Regions from separate parts of the Megasphaera sp. DISK 18 genome, predicted to be linked through region 3. Evidence: riboswitches for the same ligand, from Rfam matches in the RefSeq annotation. Region 3 holds a riboswitch; each other region holds the start of a gene.

Region 1 (8,068 bases), on a different contig from region 3:
TAATCGTTTTCATCGTGAAGGACGCAGATTCCCCCCTGAGCCAGGAAAGAATCGCTGTTTTCCACGTCATCCTTCGTAATCATGAGCACTTTCTTATCGCGCGGTACGTGGAGGGCGGCAAAGAGACCGCTGGCACCGGTGCCGACGATGACAACATCTGTTTTTTCTGTTTCCATGACATCTACCTTCTTCTATTTGGCTAAATCCAGCATCCGTTCCAAAGCCTGAACGGCCTTCCCTGCCATCTTGGCATCGACAAAGACTTCGTTCGTTTCATCGCGCAGGCAGTCACGGACCTTTTCCAGGGTGACCTTCTTCATATTGATGCAGTACGCATCTTCCATGGCCGGATAAAATACCTTATCGGGATTCCGCGTTTCCAGCTCATAAAAGACGCCGCCTTCGGTTCCGATGATGAATTCCTTGGCGTCCGACGAACCGGCATAGTCGATGATGCCCGACGTGCTGCCGACGTAATCGGCCAGGGCCAGGACTTCCTTGCGGCATTCGGGATGGGCCAGGAACAGGGCCCGGGGATGAGCGGCCTGCACCTTCTTTACGTAGTCCGGATCGACCGTATCGTGACGGGGACAAAAGCCCTGATTGAGGATAAAATGCTTATCCGGCACCTGGGTCGAAACGTAGTGTCCCAGATTTTTATCCGGCGTAAAGAAAATATTCTTCTGGGGCAGCTTCTTGACGATCTTAACGGCATTGGACGACGTGACGCAGACGTCGGACGCAGCTTTTACGGCTGCCGTCGAATTGACGTAACAGACGACGGCCAAGTCGTCATACTCGGCGCGGGCCTTTTCAATGGTCGCCGTATCGGCCATGTGGGCCATGGGACAGGACGCCGTCCGGTCGGGCATGAGGACCTTCTTTTTGGGATTGAGCATCTTGGCGCTCTCACCCATAAAATCGACGCCGGCAAAGACGATGATTTTAGCATCCGTTTCAACGGCCTTTTTGGCCAGACCAAAGGAGTCGCCGACGTAGTCAGCATAGGCCTGTACCTCATCGGGCACGTAATAGTGAGCGAGGATAATGGCCTCTTTTTCTTTTTTCAGGGCAGCGATCTCATCTTCAATATACACAGGTTTCCATCCTTTCAGGGAAACGGGACCGCCCTTTGGACAAGTCCCGTTCAAACCGCCAGTCCCTAAGGCTGACGACAATTTTTATTTACACCAATTATACCCTATTGACCGATTTTTGACAATACTACTGTCATGACAATAGAAATCAGGCCGGTATGCAATGTCGTTCTGCCAAAGACAAACAAAAGCCGCCCTTCAAGACAAAGGTCTCAAAAGACGGCTCATGATCATCATAACGTTAGTGGCCATTGACCGATTCCGACACGGCGCGTAACTTGGCAATCGTTTCGGCCGCTTCCCGGCGGATGTCTTCGGGATCGCGAGTAATGCGGGCGACGCCGCTGTCCATGGCCGCTTTGGCAACGGCTGCAGCGACGGCCGGAGCTACCCGTTCGTCAAAGGCATTGGGAATGACGTGGTCTTCAGCCAGTTCGTCGTCCGAAACTAAGGAGGCGATGGCATAGGCTGCGGCCAGTTTCATATCCTCGTTGATGCTGCGGGCCCGGACGGCCATGGCCCCGCGGAAGATGCCCGGGAATACCATGACGTTATTGATCTGGTTGGGCGCATCGGACCGACCCGTACCGACGACTTTGGCACCGGCTTCTTTGGCCGAGGCGTAGTCCGTTTCGGGAATGGGGTTGGCCATGGCAAAGACGACGGCGTCGGAAGCCATGGATTCGATGAGCTCTTTCGTGAAAATATGCGGTGCCGAAACACCGAGGAGGAGGTCGGCACCCTTGACGGCATCGGCCAAGGTCCCCTGCTTACGGCCCTTATTGGTCACGTCTGCCAACGCAGCCTGGACGGGATTGAGGCCTTCCATGCCGGCATAGAGGATGCCCGGACGGTCGACCATGGTGACGTCTTCGGCACCGGCCCGGACCAAGAGGCGGCCGATGGAAGCCCCGGCAGCCCCGGCACCGTTGATGACGATGCGGGCCGTCTTGAGGTCCTTTTTGACGAAGCGCAGGGCTCCGATGACGCCGGCTAAGGCGGCGATGGCCGTACCGTGCTGGTCGTCGTGGAAGACGGGGATGTCCATTTCGCGCTTCAGCGTTTCTTCGATGTCATAGCATTTCGGCGAAGAAATGTCTTCCAAGTTGATGCCGGCAAAAGAGGGCTGCAGGCGTTTGACCGTTTCGATGAACTCCTTCGGATCCTTCGTGTCCAGGCAGATGGGAACGGCATTGACGCCGCCGAATACCTTGAACAGGATGGATTTCCCTTCCATGACCGGCATGGCCGCTTCCGGGCCGATGTCGCCCAAACCGAGGACGCGGGTCCCGTCGGATACGACGGCAATCATATTTCCCCGGCAGGTCAGGTCAAAGGACAGATCCGGATCTTTGGTGATTTCCCGGCACGGCTGGGCAACGCCCGGCGTGTAGAGTACACTCAAATCGTCGTTGGTCTGTAAGACGGCCCGAGGGAAGGTTTCAAGAATCCCCTGTTTGCCTCGGCGGATCTTCATGGCTTGTTCATCAAAATTCATGTCAAAAAACTCCTCTACAATAGTTTATGCGTTAAAAATAGCTTGCGGTTCTGTAAATTCGAGCATCCCGTCTTTGCCGCCTTCACGGCCGAGACCGCTGTCCTTAAAGCCGCCAAAAGGCGCTGTGACGTCGCGCGGGCTGCCGTTGACGTAGACGTTGCCCGACAAGATGCCTTCGGCAACCTTCGTCGCTTCTTCCTTATCGGGACCCCAGACGGCACCGTTGAGGCCGTACTTGGTATCGTTGGCAATAGTAAGGGCCTGGTCGACACTGTCATAAGTGAGGACGCAGAGGACGGGCCCGAAGATTTCTTCCTGAGCGATGGTCATGTCGTTGGTCACATCGGTGAAGACCGTCGGATTGATGAAGTACCCCTTTTCAGGCGCTTCCGGACGGCCGCCGGCCAGGACCGTCGCCCCTTCTTCGATGCCTTTGGCAATGTACGAATCGACAATCTTCCACTGTTCTGCCGAAGCGACAGCGCCGACTTTCGTCGTTTCCAAGGTCGGGTCGCCGACCTTATATTCCGGCAGGACCTTGAGGATGATGTCTTCGATTTCTTTTTTCGCTTCCTTGGGAATGATCAGCCGCGACAGAGCCGTGCAGGTCTGGCCGCTGTTGAGCAGGAGCGAATTGAAGCACATGCGGACGGCCTTTTCATAGTCGGCCCCGGGCAGGATGATAAAGGGTGATTTGCCGCCCAGTTCCATGCTGATGCGCTTCATAGAAGCCAAGGCCCGCTGGGAGACCTTGATACCGGCTTTGGTCGACCCCGTAAAGGATATCATGGCGATATTGGGATCGTCGCAGATAGCGTTGCCGATTTCACCGCTGCGGCCGGGGATGAAGTTGAAGACGCCCTTCGGGAAGCCGGCCCGATCAAAGGCTTCGGCCAAATAATAAGCTGTTACCGGCGTAGACTGGCTGGGCTTCAAGACGACGGTGGCGCCGACTAAAATAGCCGGGATGACTTTCTGGATAACCTGGCCCAAAGGATAGTTCCACGGCGTAATGCAGCCGATGACCCCTAAGGGACGGCGGTAGACGACGGACTGGGGCAGTTTTTCGACTAAGGGCAGGTCCGGGGCCAAGTCGATATAGGACTGGGTCCGTACGAACTGGTAGGCGATGTGGTTGGTCTTAACGAAGGAAACGGGGATGCCCAATTCCTTGACGGTGGCATCGACCATCTGCGGTTCAAATTGAATGAGCTCTTTAAGCAATTTTCTCATAAAATCAATTCGTTCTTCCATCGGCCTTGCCGCCCACGCAGGAAAGGCCTTGGCTGCAGCAGCTGAGGCAGCGGCGACATCCTGTTCACCGGCAGCGGCAACGGTCGTGAAAACTTCCTTCGTCGCCGGATTTTCAACGTCGATGTATTGGCCGGATAAGGGAGCTACCCACTGGCCATCGATATACAATTTTTTTAAGTCCATGAAAAAACCTCCTTTGTGCTGATTTATGCTACCATTATAGATAGAAATTCTCTATTGTGCAACAAAAAAGGCATCGTACTCTGAAAAATTTAAGTACAATGCCTTTACCATTATTTTGCCTCGACTTCCAAGGACTCCGATTCCGACGCGAAATGCCCCAGAACAGACCCGCCGACAAGGCCGACGACAAAGGGAACGATCCAGCCGAAGCCGTAGGCCGACAAGGGAACGGCAGCGACGATGGCTTTGGCAACGGCCAGACTGCTAAGGCCCGGCAGGGATTCCAAGCAGGCGAAGACCGTGACCAAGTAGACCGAACCCTTATAGGCCCACTGATTGGGCAGCAAGGGACCGACGATGCCTAAGACCAATAAGGCCAGGCACGGCGGATAAGCGACGCCGAAAATCCAGCCGATGTAGGTGACGATGCCGTCGACACCGAGGAAGGCCGTCAGGGCCGAGAGAATCGAGCAGGCGACGGCCGCCTGTTTATAACTGACACGGCTGCCGGAAGTCGTGCTGGTGAATTCCGCAACGGCCGCAATCTGACCGATGGCTGTCGTCAGGCAGGCCAAGACGACGGCGATGCCCATGGGAATCATGACCCAAGAGCCGATGCGGTGGATGATGGCTACCAAGAGCTCAGCCCGGCCGATGGACTGAGGATAATAGGAACTGACGCTGGCTCCCATGTAGAGCAGGCTGCCGTAGATGATGAGCAGCAGGACGAAGGAGACGATACCGCAGTAGATGAGGACCTTATTGCGCTGGCCGACGCCCGTATAGCCCTTGCCGCGAATGGAGCTGAGGAAGACGGCAGCCATGATGAAGCTGACCAGGACGTCGCCCGTATTGTAGCCGCCGAGGAAGGCATTGACGAAGGGATTGTCTGCAGCAGGTTCCGCCGGCGTCCCCAAGGGGAAGAAAATCCCGGCAATGGCGATGGCCACCAAAATGAAGGCCAAGGCCGGCGTCAAATACTTGCCCATGCGGTCCATGACGTTATGCGGGTCGGCGACGAAGAAATAGCAGAGCAGGAAATAAAGGACGACTAAAGGAATCATGGGCGCTGCCGGAAAATTCCCCTGTACACCGAGCTGGATGGCCGTCGCTGCCGTCCGCGGAATGGACACGAAGGTACAGACCAGCATCAAAGCCGCCAATAAAATCCGGTACGTATATTTTCCGACCTTGTCCGTAATCGTATGGACGTCGCCGTTGAGGCCGATGACGATGAGCGTAAAAATAGGCAGGAAAATCCCCGACAAGGTCAAACCGGCCAGGCCCGACAAGAAATCACTGCCGCTGTTGAGCCCCAAGTGCGGCGGAAAAATAAGATTGCCGGCCCCGAAATAGGTGGCAAAAAAAGCAAAGCCCAGGATGATGACATCCCGTTTCCGAATCGACTGTCTGCTGGAATCATTCATAACAAAAGTCCCCCTAACCCCATCATAAAGAATAAGTGCATCATACAAAAAAGAGGCGCTGCCCTCAAGCTGCGCCTCAATTCACATCATATCTTTCAGGAATAGCCTGTAGGAATTGGCACCTTACCATTGGCAGGTTGCCGCAGCGTCATCGGGCCCATCCCTCAGCTGCTCTGGATATTGCGGTATGAAATTTTGTATGTATTGGTAGTATTTTATAAAACTTTTCGCTGTTTGTCAATAACTTTTTAACAAAATCACTTCTTCGGCGACTTATTTTGACTTCCCGGGCATAAATCAGAGAGGAAGCATTCGTCGCACAAGGGCTTTCGGGCCTTGCAGACCCGTCGTCCGTGCCAGATGAGCCAATGATGGGCCCGGCTCCACCATTCCTTGGGAATGGCCTTCTGCAGCCCCTTTTCGACTTCAAGGGGCGTCTTGCCCTTGGCCAGCTGAAGCCGATTGGATACGCGAAAGACATGGGTATCGACGGCAATGGCCGGGATGTCGAACAAGACACTGACCAGGACGTTCGCCGTCTTGCGGCCGACGCCGGGCAGTTTCACCAATTCGTCAAAGGTCTGCGGTACTTCGCCGCCATAGTCTTCGCAGAGGATGGCGCAGTTGGCCAGAATATTCTTGGCCTTGCTGTGATAAAGGCCGCAGGTGCGAATCTTTTCTTCGAGGCCGTCGAGGCCGAGGGACAGCATCTTTTCTGCCGTATTATATTCCGGGAAGAGACCGGCCGTCACGATATTGACCCGTTCGTCCGTGCACTGAGCCGACAAGATGACGGCAATCATCAGTTCAAAGGGCGAATTGTAGTGCAGGGCCGGCTTCATGATGCCGTACTGGTCCTGGAAACGCTGGAGCATTTCATCTTTTACTTTCTTGGTAACAGCCATATCACTTTACTTCCTCATCGGTATCGATGACATCATTGAGACTTCCCATTTCATAGCCGCCGAGGTCGAGGGTAACGTAGGAGAACCCCGTATCCTTAATGGCCCGGACGATTTCCTGGCGATGGGCCAGCACCGACGGGATCTCGTCTAAGCCCACTTCGATACGGGCTACGTCGCCGTGATAGCGGACCCGCAGCGCCCCTTGAACGTAAGGGGCCACAGCGGCTTCGGCGGCATCGATCTGAGCCAGGAGATGCGGCGTCAGGCGGACGCCGTAAGGAACGCGGCTGGCCAAACAAGCGGCACTCTGCTTATTCCAGGTCTGGAGACCGAATTCCTTCGATAGGGCCCGGATATCGGCCTTGTCTAAGCCCGCTTCGATCATGGGACTGCGGACCGAATCGGACAGCTCTTTAAGGGCCTTCATCCCCGGCCGGTAATCGCCGAGATCGTCGACATTGCCGCCGTCGATGACCCACTGATAGCCTTCGGACCTGGCCAGGTTCACCAAGGCCGTGAAACGGATCTTCTTACAGTAATAGCAGCGTTCCGGCGGATTTTCCACAAACGTCGGATCGTCGAACTCCGTCGAATTGACCAAGCGGTGTTCGACGCCAATGAATTCCGCCATGGCCTTGGCATCGGCAGCTTCACTCCCCGGAAGGGTGGCCGATACGGCCGTAATGGCCAGGACCTTATCACCCAGCGCTTCATGGGCGGCATAGGTCAAAAAAGTACTGTCCACGCCGCCGGAAAAGCCGACGACGACACTGCCCAGCGACTTTAATATATCTTGCAGTTTTTCATATTTCTTGCGCGTATCTGTTGAAACCATAAGGATTCCCCCTTATACAATAGTGCAGAAAAGGCACCTTCTCCCCTCTTCCCGAGAGGGCCCCAAAGAGCCGCCGCGGAAAGGAAAGCAGAAAGAGCCTCCCTGTTCGGCCATCGTCCCCTCAATGGCCGGCTTAGAAGAAATGAGCCGATTCTTCCTTGAGCACGGCATCCCGCAGGGCCGACAGCTTGCTGCTGCGCTGAACCCACATTTCTTCCGGATTGACCAAGCGCAGGTATTCAGGCCACAAGGTCTGAATCTGTTCATCGGCATAGGTCATGATGTCCTTGAGATTCGGTTTTTTATAGACTAATTCACCCTTTTTAAAGATAGGGATGAGCATTTCCTGAACGCGGTAGGTCCCGGCCGGAATCGTCCGGAAACGCCAGGGAGCCTTGTCGCTCTTTAAGAGCAGATCCTTCGATTCATCGATGCTTTCCCCTTCGAGGATGATGATGTCGGCCTTCATCTTGCCCGTCTTCTTGTCATAGACGCGAAGGACGTTCTTGAGGCCCGGATTGGAAATCTTTTCGGCATTGTCGCTCATCTTGATCTTCGGTACGAACTTACCGTCGTCGTACTGGCCGACGAGCTTGAAGACGCCGCCCAAAGACGGGCTGTCCTTGGCCGTAATGAGGTTGGTGCCGACGCCCCAGGAATTGATGGCGCAGCCCTGGCCCTTTAATTCAAAAATAAGGTTTTCATCGAGGTCGTTCGAGGCCGCGATGACGGCGTCAGGGAAACCGGCAGCGGCAAACATCTTATGGGCTTCCTTCGAAAGATAAGCCAAGTCGCCGCTGTCGAGGCGGATACCGTAGACTTTAGGCAAGGTACCGGCAGCCTTCATTTCCTTGAAGATCGTAATGGCG
Region 2 (8,068 bases), on a different contig from region 3:
AGGGAATAGAAAATAGGTACCGTATTGGCCGTACCGAGACCGATTAAAATGAAGGACAGGAAGAGCAGCCAACCTTCGCTGATCGTCAAGAGTCCGATAAATCCAAAAAAGGCAACGGGCAGGGACAGGGCAAGAAGGCGCCGCGGTCCCCAATGCATGGTCAGCGTATCCCCTGCCAGGCGGGTAATGAAGGACGAAGCCGTAAACAAGGTCAGCCCCAAGCCCGACCGGGAGATATCGATGCCCTTTTCAAGGGTCATGAAGACGCCGCTCCAGTCATCGATAGCGCCTTCGACGAGAAAGGCAATCATACAAATAAGGCCGATGACGGCGATTTGGCCCTTGGGCCGTATGAAGTGCGGCCGTTCTTGTGCGGCCTGGCGTTCATTGTGCAAGTGCGGCCCGAAAAAGAAAACGCAGGCCATGATGACGGCCGAACTGGCAAAGGCTACGCCCTGCCAGGGAAGGTGGAATTGGAGCAAAAAGGCAAAGAAGGCGGCGCCCATGAAATTGCCCAGAGACCACATGGCCTGCAGGCCCGACATGATGCGCGTACGAACTTTGCGTTCGATAAAGATGCCGTTGATATTGACGACGACATCCATGAGGCCTAAAGAAGCGCCGAGGCAGACCGCCGTCAGGACAGCCAGCCCATAGGCCGGCATGTAGCACAAGAGATTCAAAAAGGCAGCGATGCACAAGCCGGCGATGGTCAAGGAACGACGGCAGCCGAGACGGGCCGCAATGGTACCGGCCAGCATCATCATGATCAAGGCCCCGAGGCCGATTCCCAGCAAGAGAAAGCCCAAGTGGTCGGCCGGTATCGCCAGGTGCCGTTTCAAGAAAGGAATGAGCGACGCCCACGTCGTAAAGCCGAAACCGCCGATAAAGTAAAAGGCTTTTGCCGAATAAATCTGCCAATGTAAATCCCGTTCAAACTGCATGTTTTATCACCTCGAAGCTATGTGCGCAAAAAAAGCCGGATAAAAAACCACAACAGACCTGACTGCCCTTACGTCGACCTGCAAATATACGGACTTGCAGGACCTCCGGACAATGGCTGCTGCGACATCTTATCCAGCCTGATACAATACGGGTATAAAGCCCTCCGATGAGTAGGTTCATTATAACATGAGACAAAAAAATTCTCAAGAAAAGCAAAAAAGGACTTGACAGTGTATTCTCTCAATGGTACTATATACACCATCAACAACACATTGTCTTTCATCAAGAGCAGCCGAGGGAATGGCCCGATGACGCTGCGGCAACCCCCAATCGGGATAGGTGCCAAGTCCAGCGGTATATTACCGGCAGATGAACGAATCGCAATCCGAGCCGTCATCTGAATGACGGCTTTTCTTTTTGAGCGACAACTTCCATTTACTTTCAGAAAGGATATGATTTACATGAAAATAACGGTAAAAAAAGTCTTTGCAGCCCTCCTCATCGCCACGGCCTGCCTGGCTGTCGCCGGCTGCGGATCCTCCAGCGATTCCGCTGCCTCCGGTGACAAGAAAGAAATCAAAGTCGGCGTCACCGCCGGTCCCCATGCAGAAGTCATGGAAGAAGTCGCCAAAGAAGCTGCCAAACAAGGCCTCGACATCAAAGTCGTCGAATTCAACGACTACGTCCAGCCCAACAAGGCCCTGGCCGACGGAGACCTCGATATGAACTCCATGCAGCACCAGCCGTACCTCGATAACGTCGTTAAGAAACAGGGCTTAAAGCTCGTTTCCATCGGCAAGACGATTATCCTGCCCATGGCCGTTTATTCCCATAAATATAAAGATCTCAAAGACGTCGCCGACGGCGCCAAGGTAACGATTCCGAACGACCCGACCAACGGTGCCCGGGCCTTGCTCCTGCTCCAGCAGGCCGGCCTGATTACTTTGAAGAACGGCAACTCCGTAGACGCTTCGGTAACGGACATTACGGCCAATCCGAAAAATCTCCAGTTCGTCGAACTCGATGCCGCTCAGATTCCCCGTTCTCTCGATGACACGGACCTGGCCTGCGTCAACACCAACTACGCCATTCCGGCCGGTCTGAACCCGCAGAAGGATTCCCTCCTCGTTGAATCGAAGGACTCGCCGTATGCCAACGTACTCGTCGTTCGCCAAGGCGATGAAAACAACGAAACCTACAAAAAGGTCCTCGCTATTTATCAGTCTGCCCCGATTAAACAGTTCATCGACGAACACTTCCAAGGAACGATTCTCCCGGCATTCTAAGCCATCGCTTCTAAAAGACAGTCTTCAAAAAAGATAGACACTACAAGGCCTCGTGCATAATATCTTCTGCACGAGGCCTTTTTATTATGGTATAATAAAAATTATCATCATGAATCAGAAAGGAGCCTGACCTATGAAAGCAGTATTCGTCGACTTCGAGATGAACCCCATCGGGCGCGACCAAAAAGAAGCACGCCGAACGTGTAAGGGCGAAATCATCGAAATCGGTGCCGTCAAGATAGACGAAGAAGGCAATGAAATCTCTGCCTATAAAGAATACGTCATGCCGGAATACACGACGACCATGAATCAGACTTGCCAAGAATTGACGGGCATTACGATGGAAATGTTAAAGGGAAAGCCCCATTTCACCGAAGCCTTCGATCACTTTCTCACCTGGTGCAATGAAGGCTGTCCCAACGATTACGAGATGTATGCCTGGAGCGAAAACGACTGGCGTCAGCTCGACAGCGAACTCCGTCTCAAAATTACCAATGCTAAAGAAGATGAACGCGTCCGCTGGATGCTCGAACACTGGCAGAATTTTCAACAGATTTACTGCAATCTGCTGGGGCTCGACAACGTCATATCCCTGGATAAAGCAGTCAGCACCCTTGGCGAAACCTTCGACGGCCAAATGCACGACGCCTTGTGGGATGCCCGCAACACTTCAAAACTATATGTATTATCCAAGAAGAGCGATGAATTCCGCCACATCATGCAGCCTATCATCGACGCTACTAAAGTCACCGGCCCCCTCACCTTTTCACTGGCCGATGCCTTCCGTGAAGCCCGTAAATAAGCGGTTTGAAGAAAAACGGATATCGCCTTCTGTCTACATTCTGCGAGGTATTTTATGATTCACACGCGAATTCGATTTCTGATTCTGATCGTACTGCTGCCCATTTTGGCCCTTACCTTGACGGCCTGCTATACCATCACCTTAAAAGAAAAACGTGTCGACGGCCTCGGTTCGGCTATTTCCATAAAATTACCGGGCAACCTGCAAAGCTTCGACCTGCCCATTCCCGTAAGTCCCGCCGCCAAGCCTTATTATGAAGGCAGTCGCCTCTACGGTGAAAACGATGCCGGTCTTTACATCGCCGTTTACACCAACCGTGTCGACGTCCGAAAAATGGCCGATGACCTCCACCTGAAACAAGAAGACGCCGTCCGACAGAACCTTGCCCAGACGGTCGATACGACAACACAGGCGGTCTTAGCCAAAATCGGAGCCGAAAACGTTTCAACCACGCAAGAAGAACGGACGCTGGACGGAAAACCCGCCGTAGTCCGCAACGCAACCTTTACCTACGAAAAAAGATCCATGCGGGCGCGCCTCCTTGGATTTTCAGACGGGCCTGTGACCTGGATTGTCGTCGTGGCCTGTGATGAAAATAAGGATGATAAGATAAAATTAGCTGACGAAATCATAGACTCCGTCAGCTTACAGCCCTAAGGCCATCATATCCGATATAATTATTCCTGCATCCTTTTATAGATTGGCAGTTTCTTCAAATGCCTCAGGGTAAATACCGAGGTAATGCCGATGAGAAGCCCCGTTCCCGCTCCGGCTACGGCCAGAACCGGCAGGTACAGCATGATTTTAAGGTTGGCCACGACCAGCGAGGCAACGAGGACCTGCCCGAGATTATGGAAGATGCCGCCGGCCATGCTGACGCCGAGAATCGAAAACTTCCCGGCTCCCTTGAGAAGGAGCATGACGCCTAAACTGAGGACAGCACCGGCCACGCTGTAAAAGAATGCGTTAATCCCACCGCCAAAAGCGGCCGCTAAGAGGACGCGAACGAAGAGAATAAGGCAGACATCCCGTTTTCGCGGCAGGGAGTACATGGCGATGACCGTAATCAAATTGGCCAGCCCCAGCTTAGCCCCCGGCGCAATAAAAGGAACGGGAAGCATGCCTTCGACGATATATAGGACTAAGGATTGAGCGATAAACAGGCTCAACATGATGATGCGAAACGTTTTTTTCATAAGCCACCTCTAATGGGCCGGAATGACATCCGGTTCGCCGCCCCCGGCAGACTTGACTTCGATCAGCAGCTTATGAGGCAGGCAAACGACGGTTGCCCCGGGACGGCTGATAAAGCCCTCGCCGATACAGATTTTATCCGGGCAGTCCGCTTCGACGATGCCAATGGTATCATCTTTGACGACGACCAGATTATAGCCGTGGTCCGTCTTGATAGGAATCGTCTCCGTTCCCTGATGACCTGACAAGGGGACTTCTTTATATATTTTGCCGTCGACTTGAATGACAGCATACGTATCGTGAACAGCCGCATCATTCCCGGTCATGTAAAAGATACCCTCCGGAATAAGGGATAAGACGAGGAGGACGGCAACGAGGAGAATATCCCATTTATTAATGATTTGTTTCATATGTTTTCCAGACTGACGAATAGGAGAAATAACGATGAATAAAAAATACGCAGCAATCCTGCTCCTAGCCGCAGCCGCCGTGTGGACCAGCGGGTGCAGCCCCCAGCCGATATCATCGCAGCAGGCAAAGCCCATACAGGCCACGAAAGCCCCTTCTGCCCCGGCCATCAAGACCGATTCTAAAGCCGCCAGCGACGAAGGGATTAAAAACTATCAGGCTGGAGACTATGACAAAGCCCTTCTCGACTTCGACAAAGCCCTTTCCCTTGACGCCGACAACTATCAGGCTCTCAGCAACAAAGGCGTTACCCTGGCCATGCGCGGCAATGAAACGGGAAATAAAAAGGACGTTGAGCAAGGCATTGCCCTTATAGAGCAAGCCCTGCAGTTAGCCCCAAAAGATATGGCCTCTTTGTATAACATGGCCCTGGCCTGTAAAATCGACGGCCAGTACGATAAGGCCATTACGTACTTTAAAAATGTCATCGCAGCCGACCCGGGAAACACTTGGAGTTATTACGGCATTGCGACAATTTACGGCGACCTGGGAAAAGCAGACCAAGCCCTGCCTTATTTAAAACAAGCCATCGACCTCGGCGGTGAATCCGTAAAGGAGGCTGCCCGGACCCAGAGTCATTTCGATAAAATCAGAGACAACAAGCAGTTCCAAAGCGTCGTCCGTTAATTACATATCTTCTTCAGCGATTTCACAAAGAATATGGCCGATCATGATATGCATTTCTTGAGCCCGTGCCGTTACCTTAGCCGGAATGGCCAGGCAGATGTCGCAGACATCTTTCATCTTACCGCCGCCATAGGCCGTCATGCCGATAACCGTAAGGCCCCTCGCACGGGCTTCTTCAATGGCTTCGAGAACGTTGCCGCTGTTGCCGGACGTCGAAATGCCAATCAGGATATCTCCTTTTTCACCAAGGGCATGGACCTGACGCCGGAATACCGTATCAAAGCCGTAGTCATTTCCGACGGCCGTCAAGATCGACGTGTCGACGGTCAGGGCGATAGCCGGGAAGGCCGGCCGTTCTTTCTGAAAACGACCGACGATTTCAGCAGCCAGGTGCTGCGAGTCGGCGGCGCTGCCGCCATTGCCGCAAAAGAGGATTTTGTGGCCTGAAGCCAGGGCTTCTTTAATGAGAGCCCCGGCTTTTTCAATATCGGGAATTAATGCTTTCGTCGCTTCTAAGACAGCGGCGTGTTCTTCCATTCTTTGGGTTACTAAACTCATAAAACCTCCTATTTCCGGTCTTCTCCATCGTCAACAACACGGATTTCGCCCGTATGAGGATGGATGACCATTCCATAAATCGTAAGGGATTTCGGTAAGTAGGGATTTGCCCGCAGTCGGCGCACCGTATCACAGACCGACGTATCGACGTCCGTAACCGGGTCGGCCCACTGCTTAAGCTGCGGTCGGATAGCGTCAATGGCCGTTTCATCGATACCTTCTTCCACCATGTGGCGGCACAGGCTGTCGGCCGTCGTATGGAGCATGCCGCAGTCATCATGACCCATGACGATGATTTCATGGACATGGAGTTCGTAAACGGCAACCATCAGACTGCCGATGACACTGTCGAAGTCTTCAAAGGCCGTATTGCCGGCGACTTTGATGATTTTGGCATCACCGCGGACGAGGCCCATAGCCGGTTCCAAAAAATTTAAAAGGCGTGTGTCCATACAAGTCAACACAGCCAGGTGGCGGCGCGGATATTTGCTGACGTCGTCGAAACCTCCTTGTGACAAGGACTGTTTAACAAACTTTTCATTCGTATTAAGAATCTGACGAATCAACTCACTCATCCTATTTGCCCCCTAAGCTTTTACAGCTTCCATTACTTTTTTAGCCTTTAAATACTGGTCGATGCCCTCTGCCGCTTTTCGTCCTTCGCGCATAGCTAAAACGACGGTCTGCGGTTTGTGGACGATATCACCGGCAGCAAAGACGCCTTCCTTGCTGGTCATGCCGTACGGCGTATCCTTGACGGCGATATAGCCGTCGTCATTGGAAGAAATGCCGAAGGACTTGATGACCGGAAGTTCCGGCTTATTACCGATAGCTGCGATGATCTTATTGGCCGGTACGACCCCGAATTCTCCCGTCGGCACCATGGTAGCGTCTTCGAGAATCTGCTGCCGTTCATAACGAAGACCTTCAACACGGCCTTCTCCAAGGACAGCCTTCGGTGCCGAATAAAATTGGAAGCGGACACCGTCGGCTTTCGCTTCTTCATATTCAGACGGCAGGCATTTCATATTTCGTTCCGCCCGGCGGTAAACGATGGTAACGTCGGCGCCGAGACGAAGGGACGTGCGGGCCGCATCAATGGCCACATTGCCGGCACCGATGACGATGACCTTGTCGCCTGCCCGGACGGGCAGGTTTTCCGGGTCAAATTCGCCGTCCTGAGCCAGTTGTACTTGACGCAGGAACGGTTCTGCTTCGACGATACCTTCCACATCTTCATTGTCAACGCCGAGGTTCCAGCCATCCATCGTGCCGACAGCGATAAAGACGGCATCAAAGGACGATTTCAATTCGTCAAGGCTCTTATCGGTGCCGATTTTAACACCGTATTCGATGGTAACGCCCATGTCGGTCAGTACCCGGGCTTCTCGCTGCAAGAGCTCTTTATGAAGGCGAAAAGTCGGGATACCGTAGGTCATGGTACCGCCCGGATGAGACGCGGCTTCATAGATGGTAACATCGTAGTCGCGCTTAGCCAGTTCACGAGCCGCTGCCATACCGGCAGGACCGCAGCCGATGACAGCAACGTTTCCGGCTGTTTTCTTGCTGACCGGCTGATCCATAAATTTCCCTTCCAGGGCCATGTCTGCTGCAAAGCGTTCGAGCTTTCCGATTTCAACGGGCTGACCTTTTTTGCCGAGGATGCAGTGGCCTTCGCACTGCTTTTCTCTCGGACAGATACGGCCGCAAATGGCCGGCAAATCACTGCGGTTATAAATATGCGCAGCAGCTGCGCCAAAATCCCCCAAGGTCAACGCATGGATGAATTGCGGAATTTCATTTTCAATCGGACAGCCCTTGCGGCACTGAGGAACTTTGCAGTTGAGGCAGCGTTTGGCTTCAGCAATCGCCTCCGGCAGCGTAAAATCGGCATCGTGCATGACTTCTTCATGGAAAGAAGCAACTCGGTCCTTCATATCAGACATGAGGAAACCCACCTTTCCGGTAATAGTATTATGGATTAATAGTAAGTATATAATTTACAAATAAAAAATGGTGCGCCCAAGATGACTCGAACATCCGACACGCAGTTTAGGAAACTGCTGCTCTATCCAGCTGAGCTATGGGCGCACATGACACACAGGCCTGCTGCATGCAGATTAATAATACCATGAAACAGCAAAAAAATAAAGGCATGCCTTCCGAAAAAAAGCCCTATTGCAACTAC
Region 3 (8,068 bases):
TTTGCCCCGAAAGTCGAATTTTGAAATGGCCCAGGCCGCACAGAGGCCGAAGACGGTATTGACGATGACGGCGATGACCGTAGCTATCAAGGTCAGGCGCAGGGCTGACAAAACGTAAGGCGTCGTCAACGCTTTGACGTAAAAGTCCCAGCCTTCGGCCAGTGAATTCATCAGGACCGAAATGAGGGGGACGATGAGCATGACGACGACAAAGACGACGCTGATGCTCAGTAAGAGTATTTTTGTCTTGCTGTGCTTCATGATTCCCCTCCTCTATTGAACGCGCCGGGCCTGCCAGAGCTGAATCATATTGATGGAAAACAGCATGGCAAAGGCGATGATGAGCATGACCAAGGCGATGGCCGTAGCGCTGGCATAGTCGACGTAATTAAGCTTCTGCATGATGACGTAAGAGACGACCTGAGTGTGATTCTTGGCACTGTTGCCGGAAATGTAAATGACACTGCCGTATTCGCCAAGGCCCCGGGCAAAAGCCAGGCCGAAACCGGTCAAGAGAGCCGGCCGCAGCTCGGGAAAGATGATGCGCCGGAAAATGGTGAACTTCGATGCACCGAGCATACTCCCCGCCTCTTCATAGGTCGGATCCAAATTTTCCAGGACCGGCTGAATGGAGCGGACGACGAAAGGAATGCCGACGAAGACCAAGGCGATGATAAGGCCGATATGGGTATAGGCAATGGAAATGCCGTAGCCGGCAAAGAAACTGCCGAAGAAGCCCGTATCGGAATAGAGCTTGGAAAGGGTAATGCCGGCAACGGCCGTCGGCAAGGCAAAGGGCAGTTCGATGACACCGTTTAAGAGGGTCTTGCCGCGAAATTCATAGCGGACGAGGACCCAGGCCAGGATGAAACCGAAGACGGAGTTGATCAGGGCTGCCAAGAAAGAACTTCCAAGGGTCGTGATAAAGGCGTTGCGAATGGCGCTGTTGGTGATGAGCTTAGCGTAGTCATTGGCCGTCAGTTGAAAGGCGTGGCCTAAAATCGATATCAACGGAATGAGGATCAATAAGGACAGCATGGCCAGGGTCACGCCCAGGGTCAGGCCGAAGCCGGGAATAATTCGGTTTCGCCCGCCCGCGGGGTTTGAAAATGGATTCATCTGCATCCCTCCTTATTGACTGCCATCGACATCGGCCATGATTTTATCAAACATGGCGTCGTCGTCGAAGAATTTGACATAGGCTGCATCCCAGCCGCCGAAGTCGCTGATGTGCGTCAGCTTGACGTTAAGGTCAAATCGGTCGGCGTAGCGCCGGAGAATCTCCGGATTGGACGGCCGGAAATCATTTTTGGCGGCCAATTCCTGGCCTTCGTCAGAGTACAAATAGCGCAGGTACTCCTGAGCCGCCTGTTCATGGCCCTTGCGCCGAGCCAGGCGGTCGACGACGGCCACACTGGGCTGTGCTAATATGCTGACACTGGGTACGACGACTTCATAGCTGCCGGGATATTCGCGCATCGTATAGAGCGCTTCGTTCTCCCAGGCGATGAGGACGTCCCCCTGCCCGTTTTCGACAAAGGTCGTCGTCGAGCCCCGGGCGCCGGCGTCCATGACGGTGACATGGCGGTAGAGGTCGGTCATGAAGGCCCGGGTCTTGATTTCATTCCCCCCGAAATGATCAAGGCCCCAGCTCCAAGCGGCCAAAAAGTTCCAACAGGCACCGCCGCTGCTCTTGGGATCGGGCGTAATGACACTGACGCCGGATTTCGTCAAATCGTTCCAGTCGCGTATCCCCTTAGGATTCCCCTTGCGAACCAGAAAGACGATGGTCGACGTGTACGGCGCCGAATCATCGGGAAGTTCCTGTTCCCAACCGGCATCGATGAGGCCGGCCCGTTCCAGGCGTTCGATGTCATACGACAGGGCCAGGGTCACGACATCAGCCCGACTGCCTTCGATGACCGATCGGGCCTGGCTGCCCGAACCGCCGTGAGACTGGACGATGCGGATATCCTTCCCGGTCTGCTCTTTATAATGCTTTTGAAAGGCTTCATTATATTCTTTATATAATTCACGTGTTGGATCATACGAGACATTGGTCAAGGTAAGCGTGTCCTCATCAGTCCCACGACCGCAGCCGGCCAAGAGACCGGCCGCCGTGAGGACTGCCGTGACAGTCAGTACCGCTATGATTTTTTTATGCTTCATATCTTTTCCCCCTCGATACCGACTGCTGGCCCTTACAGGCCTTCTTCAAATAAAGACGTAGATAAATAGCGCTCGCCGCCGTCCGGCAAGAGGACGACGAGGGTCTTGCCCTCGTTTTCCGGCCGCTTGGCGACGGTTAGGGCCGCCTGTAAGGAGGCACCTGACGAGATGCCGACTAAAAGGCCGTCGGTCTTGGCCACTTCCCGAGCCCGTTCATAAGCATCCTCATTCGATACGTCGATCACATCATCTACGAGTGACATATCGAGGACGCTGGGAATGAAGCCGGCGCCAATCCCCTGAATGGCGTGGGGCCCGGGCTTTCCGCCGCGAAGGACGGCCGAGTCTTTCGGCTCGACGGCGACGATTTGTACCTCCCGGTCATGGCTTTTTAACCCCTCAGCCGTGCCGGTAATGGTACCGCCGGTGCCGACGGACGAAATGAAGATATCGACATTACCGTCCGTATCGCGCCAGATTTCTTCGGCCGTCGTCGTCCGGTGGATGGCCGGATTGGCCGGATTGTCGAACTGCTGCGGAATGAAGGCGTTGCCGTAAGACTTTCGCAGTTCTTCAGCCTTGCCGATACTGCCGCGCATCCCCTCGATGCCCGGTGTCAGTACGACTTCAGCCCCCAATGCCTTGACGATTTTCTGCCTTTCCAGGCTCATCGTATCGGGCATGGTCAAGATGAGGTGCAGGCCCTTCACAGCAGCGGCCATGGCAAGACCGATGCCGGTGTTGCCGCTCGTCGGTTCGATGATGACCGTATCCTGATCGATCTTCCCGGCTTGTATCCCGGCGTCGATCATGGCCACGGCCACTCGATCCTTGACGCTGCCCAAGGGATTGAAGTATTCAAGCTTGGCCAGGACCCGGCCTTTGATGCCGTGTACCGCCTGCCAGCGGGTCAGCTCCAGTAGCGGCGTATGACCGACGAGGTCGGTCACGTGTTTTGCGACGTGCTCCATAAAGCCCTCCTTTTTGCCCAAAGAAAAGCGCCACCTGTACTAAGCAGATGGCGCAAGAAATAAACGTATGCCCATGACTTCATCTGCCAGGTAAAATCCTGCTGGAATTGGCACCTTACCTACGTAGGTTGCCGCAGCGTCAAAGGGCCAGTCCCTCGGCTGCTCTGGATGAATAGGTTCGTATTGTATTGTCCTATGATAGATGGCTGTACAATACGATTATATCGTACAACACATGATGGTCAATTTTTTTAAGTACCCCATAATGACATACCTCATTCTTATACAATGTATACAACAACGATTCGCTTGAAACGTTACTGGAATTGTACACTTTGTAAGGCGTCTTGTCAAGGCATTTTATGAAAAAAATGAAGAAAAAAGTTAAAATTACGTATAAAGAAGCCTTTATCCGCCTTCATTAAAAAGTAAGGCGCATTTGATACCAAACGGCTCCACCGTGTTCCGAGGTGCTGAGTCCCTCGTTTTTAAAGCCGAATTTAGCATAATAATGCAGGAGCTTATCCTTGCAGGTCAAGACCAGTCCCTGGCGGCCTTCTTTGCGGGCGTCGTCGATAGCTTTCGTGAGAAGTAATGCGGCATAACCGTGTTTCCGATGACTTGGCAATGTATTGACGCCGAAAATCATCTGCCAAGCACCCTTTTCGTCGTGGAGAGAGGCATCCCCATAGAGGTCGTCCGTCAAATCACGTTGATCCGTAACCATGCCGTCGACGAAAGAAATAAGAGTCCCATCGTCGCCAAAGAGCAGCCAAAAATGACGGCCAAAGTAGGAAATACGGCCGCGCAGGCGTTCTTCCGATGCCGCCTCGGCTGCCGGAAAACAAGCCGCTTCTACGGCGGTGACAGCCTTAAGGTCGTCGAGGGTCGCCATTCTGATATTCATGCCATCGCTCCTTCCATCACGGCCCTCCTGCCTCTTACAGTCGGACACGGTGAACATATATTTCAAATATTATATCGTAAATGCCGAGAAAAAGCTACAGGAAAACGTCTGGAGAAAGTCCGTAACATGAACGTCCCGAAAGTTCCAGACCGTCATATCGCTCTTTTTCAACAGCAGCAGCCGGTCGGCATCGAATAAATACCCCTGTAACTCCGGCCCCTTCCGGGAATCGAAGCATCCTTCCGAAACATTCGAACGGCTGTGATTTTCACCGGAAAAGGCCTGTCACAGCGGCAAATACAGGAAAGGACCTGTATGAAGTTTTTACCTCACACAAGTTCTTTTCAAAAGGCTGTATGTCGCCTTTTACACCTCAGTGTTCGCTTACACCGGCACGGCTTTCTTCCCTGGCTGCGTGATCGGCAGCCATGCGGCGGAGCCGTTTATTTCGCCGTACTTCGGCTTTCCGGTTGCTCTCTTTTATGTTGACGACGACGGACCGGGCTAACCAGCCCAGGAGACAGCCGGTCAAGAGGATCTTAATGGCCGGTAAATCCCAGTGTGTCGATAAGAGCAGTGCCAAGACGACGAAGGCAGCCGTGACGAGCGTTTTATTCATGAATCGATGCATCTCCCTGTAAACGTACATAAATAGCCTCAAAGTGAATTTAATTATACACGCTTTTCGGGGATAAAACAAGGAGTATTCAAGAAGGCGCACTGATACGAACGGTTAAATTTGGGCAAAGAGTTTTTCTTTGGTCCGTTCGGCTTCAGCTTTGATCTTTTCGATGTCGAGTTTGGTAAACTCTTTGTTTCGCAGGAGGACTTCCCCGTTTACCAAAACCGTGTCGACGTCCATGCTGTTGGCGCTGTAAGCCATGAGGCTGAGGGCGTCGTGTTTCGGGTACCAATGGAGGCCTTCGCGGTCGACTAAGGTGATGTCGGCTTTGTAGCCGGCTTCGAGTTTGCCGATATCCGTATAGCCCAGGCATTTAGCCCCGCCTTCGGTCAGCATGTTGATCGCCGTTTCAGCCGGGATGACCGTCGGATCGAGGGTGTTGGCCTTGTGGACAAGCGCCGCCAAGTGCATTTCTTCGACGATGTCGAGGTTGTTATTGCTCGAGGCGCCGTCGGTACCGAGGCCGACGGTGAGGCCTTTTTTCAGCATCTTGGCGATGGGCGCAAAGCCGCTGGCCAGTTTCAGGTTGCTGCCGGGATTGTGGGCGACGCGGACGTGTTTTTTAAGCATGATATCCATATCATCGTCATCGACCCAGACGCAGTGGGCAGCCAGGCAACCCGTGTCGAAGAGGCCCAGGTCGTTGAACCAGGCAATAGGCGACTTGCCGTACTGCTTCTTAATGTTTTCGACTTCGCCCTTCGTTTCCGACAAATGGGTATGGATTTCAGCCCCTAATTCATGGGCCAAATCGACGACGCGGGAGAGGTATTCCGGCGTATTGGTGTACGGCGCATGGGGTCCTAGCATGACCGTAATGCGGCCGTCCCCTTTTTTATGCCAGTCTAAAAAGAGCTGTTTATTTTCTTTGAGGGCCGTTTCGGCGCTGGGCGTAATGCCCGTCATGCCCCGGCTCAGGCAGGCCCGGATGCCCGACGCGTCGACGGCGCGGGCGACATCGTCCATAAAGAAGTACATATCGGCAAAGGACGTCGTACCGCAGCGAATCATTTCGGCAATACCGAGCATGGTCTGGGCGTAGACGACGTCGCCGTCAAGCTTATCTTCGGCCGGCCAGATTTTCTTCTGGAGCCAATCCATGAGCTGCATGTCATCGGCATAGCTGCGGAAGACAGTCATGGCGATGTGGTTGTGGGTGTTGACGAAGCCCGGCAGGGCCAGCATCTGCTTGCCGTCCATGACTTCATCGTAATCGGAAAGGACGGGATTTTCGGGAAAGCCCGTGATTTTCGTGCCGTCGATGGCAATGTTTTGATCTTCTATTACCTTGTGGTCCCGATAGAGGCCGACGTGCTGAATCAGTTTTTTCATCCTAGTCCGCTCCTATCAGTCGAGATTCAAATATTTGCGCTGTTCTTCACTGAGGGTATCGATGGCGTACCCCATGGAAGCCAGTTTGATCTTGGCGATATCGTCGTCGATTTCATGAGGGAGGACATAGACGTGGTTTTCAAGTTCCGTATGATGGTCGAGGATGTATTTAGCAGCCAGGGCCTGAACGGCAAAGGACAGGTCCATGATTTCAGCCGGATGACCGTCGCCGGCAGCCAAGTTTACCAGACGGCCTTCCGCCAAGAGGTTGATGACGTGACCGTTGGGAAGTTCATAGCCTTCGATGTTGTGGCGGGCTTCAAAATGGCGGACCGAAAGGGCTTCCAATTCGGGCCGGTTGATTTCGACGTCGAAGTGACCGGCATTGGCCAGGACGACGCCGTCTTTCATGTTCTTCATGTGTTCGCCGCGGATGACGTCTTTATCACCGGTCAAGGTGACGAAGATATCGCCGACTTTGGCCGCTTCGGCCATAGGCATGACTTCAAAACCGTCGAATACGGCTTCGATGGCTTTGATCGGGTCGACTTCGGTGACGATGACGTGAGCACCGAGGCCTTTAGCGCGCATAGCGCAGCCTTTACCGCACCAGCCGTAGCCGGCGACGACGACTTTCTTGCCGACGACAGTGAGGTTCGTCGTGCGCATGATGCCGTCCCATGTCGACTGGCCTGTACCGTAGCGGTTGTCGAAGAGATATTTGCAGTACGAATCGTTGGCTGCAATCATGGGGACCTTCAACTGGCCGGCTTTATCGAGGCCGTGGAGGCGGTTGACGCCGGTCGTCGTTTCTTCCGTGCCGCCGAGGAGGTTTTCCATGGCGTCGCTCCGAGTCGTGTGCAGCAGATGGACCTGATCGCCGCCGTCATCGATGATGATGTCCGGCTTATGGTCGAGGGATTTATTCAGAAAATCGAAGTATTCTTCATCGGTTGCGCCGTACCAGGCATAGACCGTCAGGCCGTCTTCCACGAGAGCTGCTGCGACGTCGTCCTGAGTCGACAAGGGGTTGCTGCCGGTAACGATGACCTTAGCGCCGGCCCGGTGAAGGACTTCGGCCAAATATGCCGTCTTGGCTTCGAGGTGGACGCTGACGCAGATGGTCTTGCCCTTAAAAGTCTGTTCGGCTTTCAATTTGTCGCCAATGGCATTGAGGGCCGGCATGTGACGGTCGACCCAATTGATTTTTTCATGGCCGCTCTTAGCTAATTTGATGTCGCGAATAATTGATTCCATACAGTTCATACCTCTTTCTATAATGAATGCTTGTCAAAAAATGTCTGTACAGCCTCCGTATCGGGATGGCTGATGATGCCCTTTTCGGTGATGATGGCCCGGATGTTTTCATGAGGCGTCACATCAAAGGCCGGGTTATAGACCGGCGTATCCGAAAGGGCTGTGGCAGCGCCTCTGAAGGAGCGGACTTCGTCGTGACTGCGCTCTTCAATGGGAATCTGACTGCCGCCGGAAATCGACCGGTCAAAGGTCGACAGGGGCGCTGCAATATACAGGGGAATACCCAGGACCTTGGCCATCAGGGACAGGCCGTAGGTCCCGATTTTATTGGCCGTATCGCCGTTGGCGGCAATGCGGTCGGCACCGACGATGATGGCGTCGACGCCCTTTTCTTTCATCGTCCAGGCAGCCATGTTGTCGGTAATGAGCGTAACCGGAACACCGCCTGCCATGAGCTCAAAAGCCGTCAGCCGCGCTCCCTGCAGGAGGGGCCGCGTTTCATCGGCATAGACCATCTTGACCTGTCCCCGGCGATGGAGTTCAGAAATGACGCCGAGGGCCGTACCGACGCCGGCCGTCGCCAGAGCTCCGGCATTGCAGTGTGTCAGAAGGGTCAAAAGGCGGTCCCCTTTCCCGATTTCATCGGCACCCCAGCCGGCCATGGCCGTATTGATGGCCACATCGTCGGCATGGATGGCTTTGGCCTTGTCTTCTAAGACGTGGACGATTGCCGTCGGACTTTCGCCGCCA

Evidence for each region. Region 3 has a riboswitch for S-adenosylmethionine ahead of cysK (cysteine synthase A). Riboswitches for the same ligand answer to the same signal wherever they lie in the genome.
Region 1: linked by a shared signal. The riboswitch ahead of A0U42_RS01270 (branched-chain amino acid transport system II carrier protein) and the one ahead of cysK (cysteine synthase A) in region 3 are both predicted to bind S-adenosylmethionine.
Region 2: linked by a shared signal. The riboswitch ahead of A0U42_RS02425 (MetQ/NlpA family ABC transporter substrate-binding protein) and the one ahead of cysK (cysteine synthase A) in region 3 are both predicted to bind S-adenosylmethionine.

Annotation. Positions count from the first base shown of each region.
Region 1 covers NZ_LUGJ01000005.1:81,543-89,610, forward strand. Annotated here, with positions in the region: gene A0U42_RS01250 (L-aspartate oxidase) at 1-176, opposite strand, end outside; gene nadA (quinolinate synthase NadA) at 192-1,097, opposite strand; gene A0U42_RS01260 (NADP-dependent malic enzyme) at 1,339-2,595, opposite strand; gene A0U42_RS01265 (aldehyde dehydrogenase family protein) at 2,620-4,032, opposite strand; gene A0U42_RS01270 (branched-chain amino acid transport system II carrier protein) at 4,143-5,459, opposite strand; SAM riboswitch class I at 5,545-5,643, opposite strand; gene nth (endonuclease III) at 5,717-6,364, opposite strand; gene larE (ATP-dependent sacrificial sulfur transferase LarE) at 6,366-7,199, opposite strand; gene A0U42_RS01285 (nicotinate phosphoribosyltransferase) at 7,333-8,068, opposite strand, start outside.
Region 2 covers NZ_LUGJ01000011.1:311-8,378, forward strand. Annotated here, with positions in the region: gene A0U42_RS02420 (MFS transporter) at 1-944, opposite strand, end outside; SAM riboswitch class I at 1,222-1,321, shown strand; gene A0U42_RS02425 (MetQ/NlpA family ABC transporter substrate-binding protein) at 1,407-2,231, shown strand; gene A0U42_RS02430 (3'-5' exonuclease) at 2,365-3,033, shown strand; gene A0U42_RS02435 (hypothetical protein) at 3,088-3,690, shown strand; gene A0U42_RS02440 (Gx transporter family protein) at 3,711-4,229, opposite strand; gene A0U42_RS02445 (NusG domain II-containing protein) at 4,239-4,637, opposite strand; gene A0U42_RS02450 (tetratricopeptide repeat protein) at 4,672-5,322, shown strand; gene gmhA (D-sedoheptulose 7-phosphate isomerase) at 5,323-5,880, opposite strand; gene A0U42_RS02460 (carbonic anhydrase) at 5,889-6,455, opposite strand; gene A0U42_RS02465 (NAD(P)-dependent oxidoreductase) at 6,468-7,826, opposite strand; tRNA gene A0U42_RS02470 (tRNA-Arg) at 7,895-7,971, opposite strand.
Region 3 covers NZ_LUGJ01000056.1:50,823-58,890, forward strand. Annotated here, with positions in the region: gene A0U42_RS10355 (sulfate ABC transporter permease) at 1-261, opposite strand, end outside; gene cysT (sulfate ABC transporter permease subunit CysT) at 274-1,119, opposite strand; gene A0U42_RS10365 (sulfate ABC transporter substrate-binding protein) at 1,132-2,169, opposite strand; gene cysK (cysteine synthase A) at 2,202-3,140, opposite strand; SAM riboswitch class I at 3,217-3,315, opposite strand; gene A0U42_RS10375 (GNAT family N-acetyltransferase) at 3,562-4,047, opposite strand; gene A0U42_RS10380 (hypothetical protein) at 4,421-4,666, opposite strand; gene A0U42_RS10385 (amidohydrolase) at 4,781-6,061, opposite strand; gene A0U42_RS10390 (adenosylhomocysteinase) at 6,077-7,318, opposite strand; gene mtnA (S-methyl-5-thioribose-1-phosphate isomerase) at 7,336-8,068, opposite strand, start outside.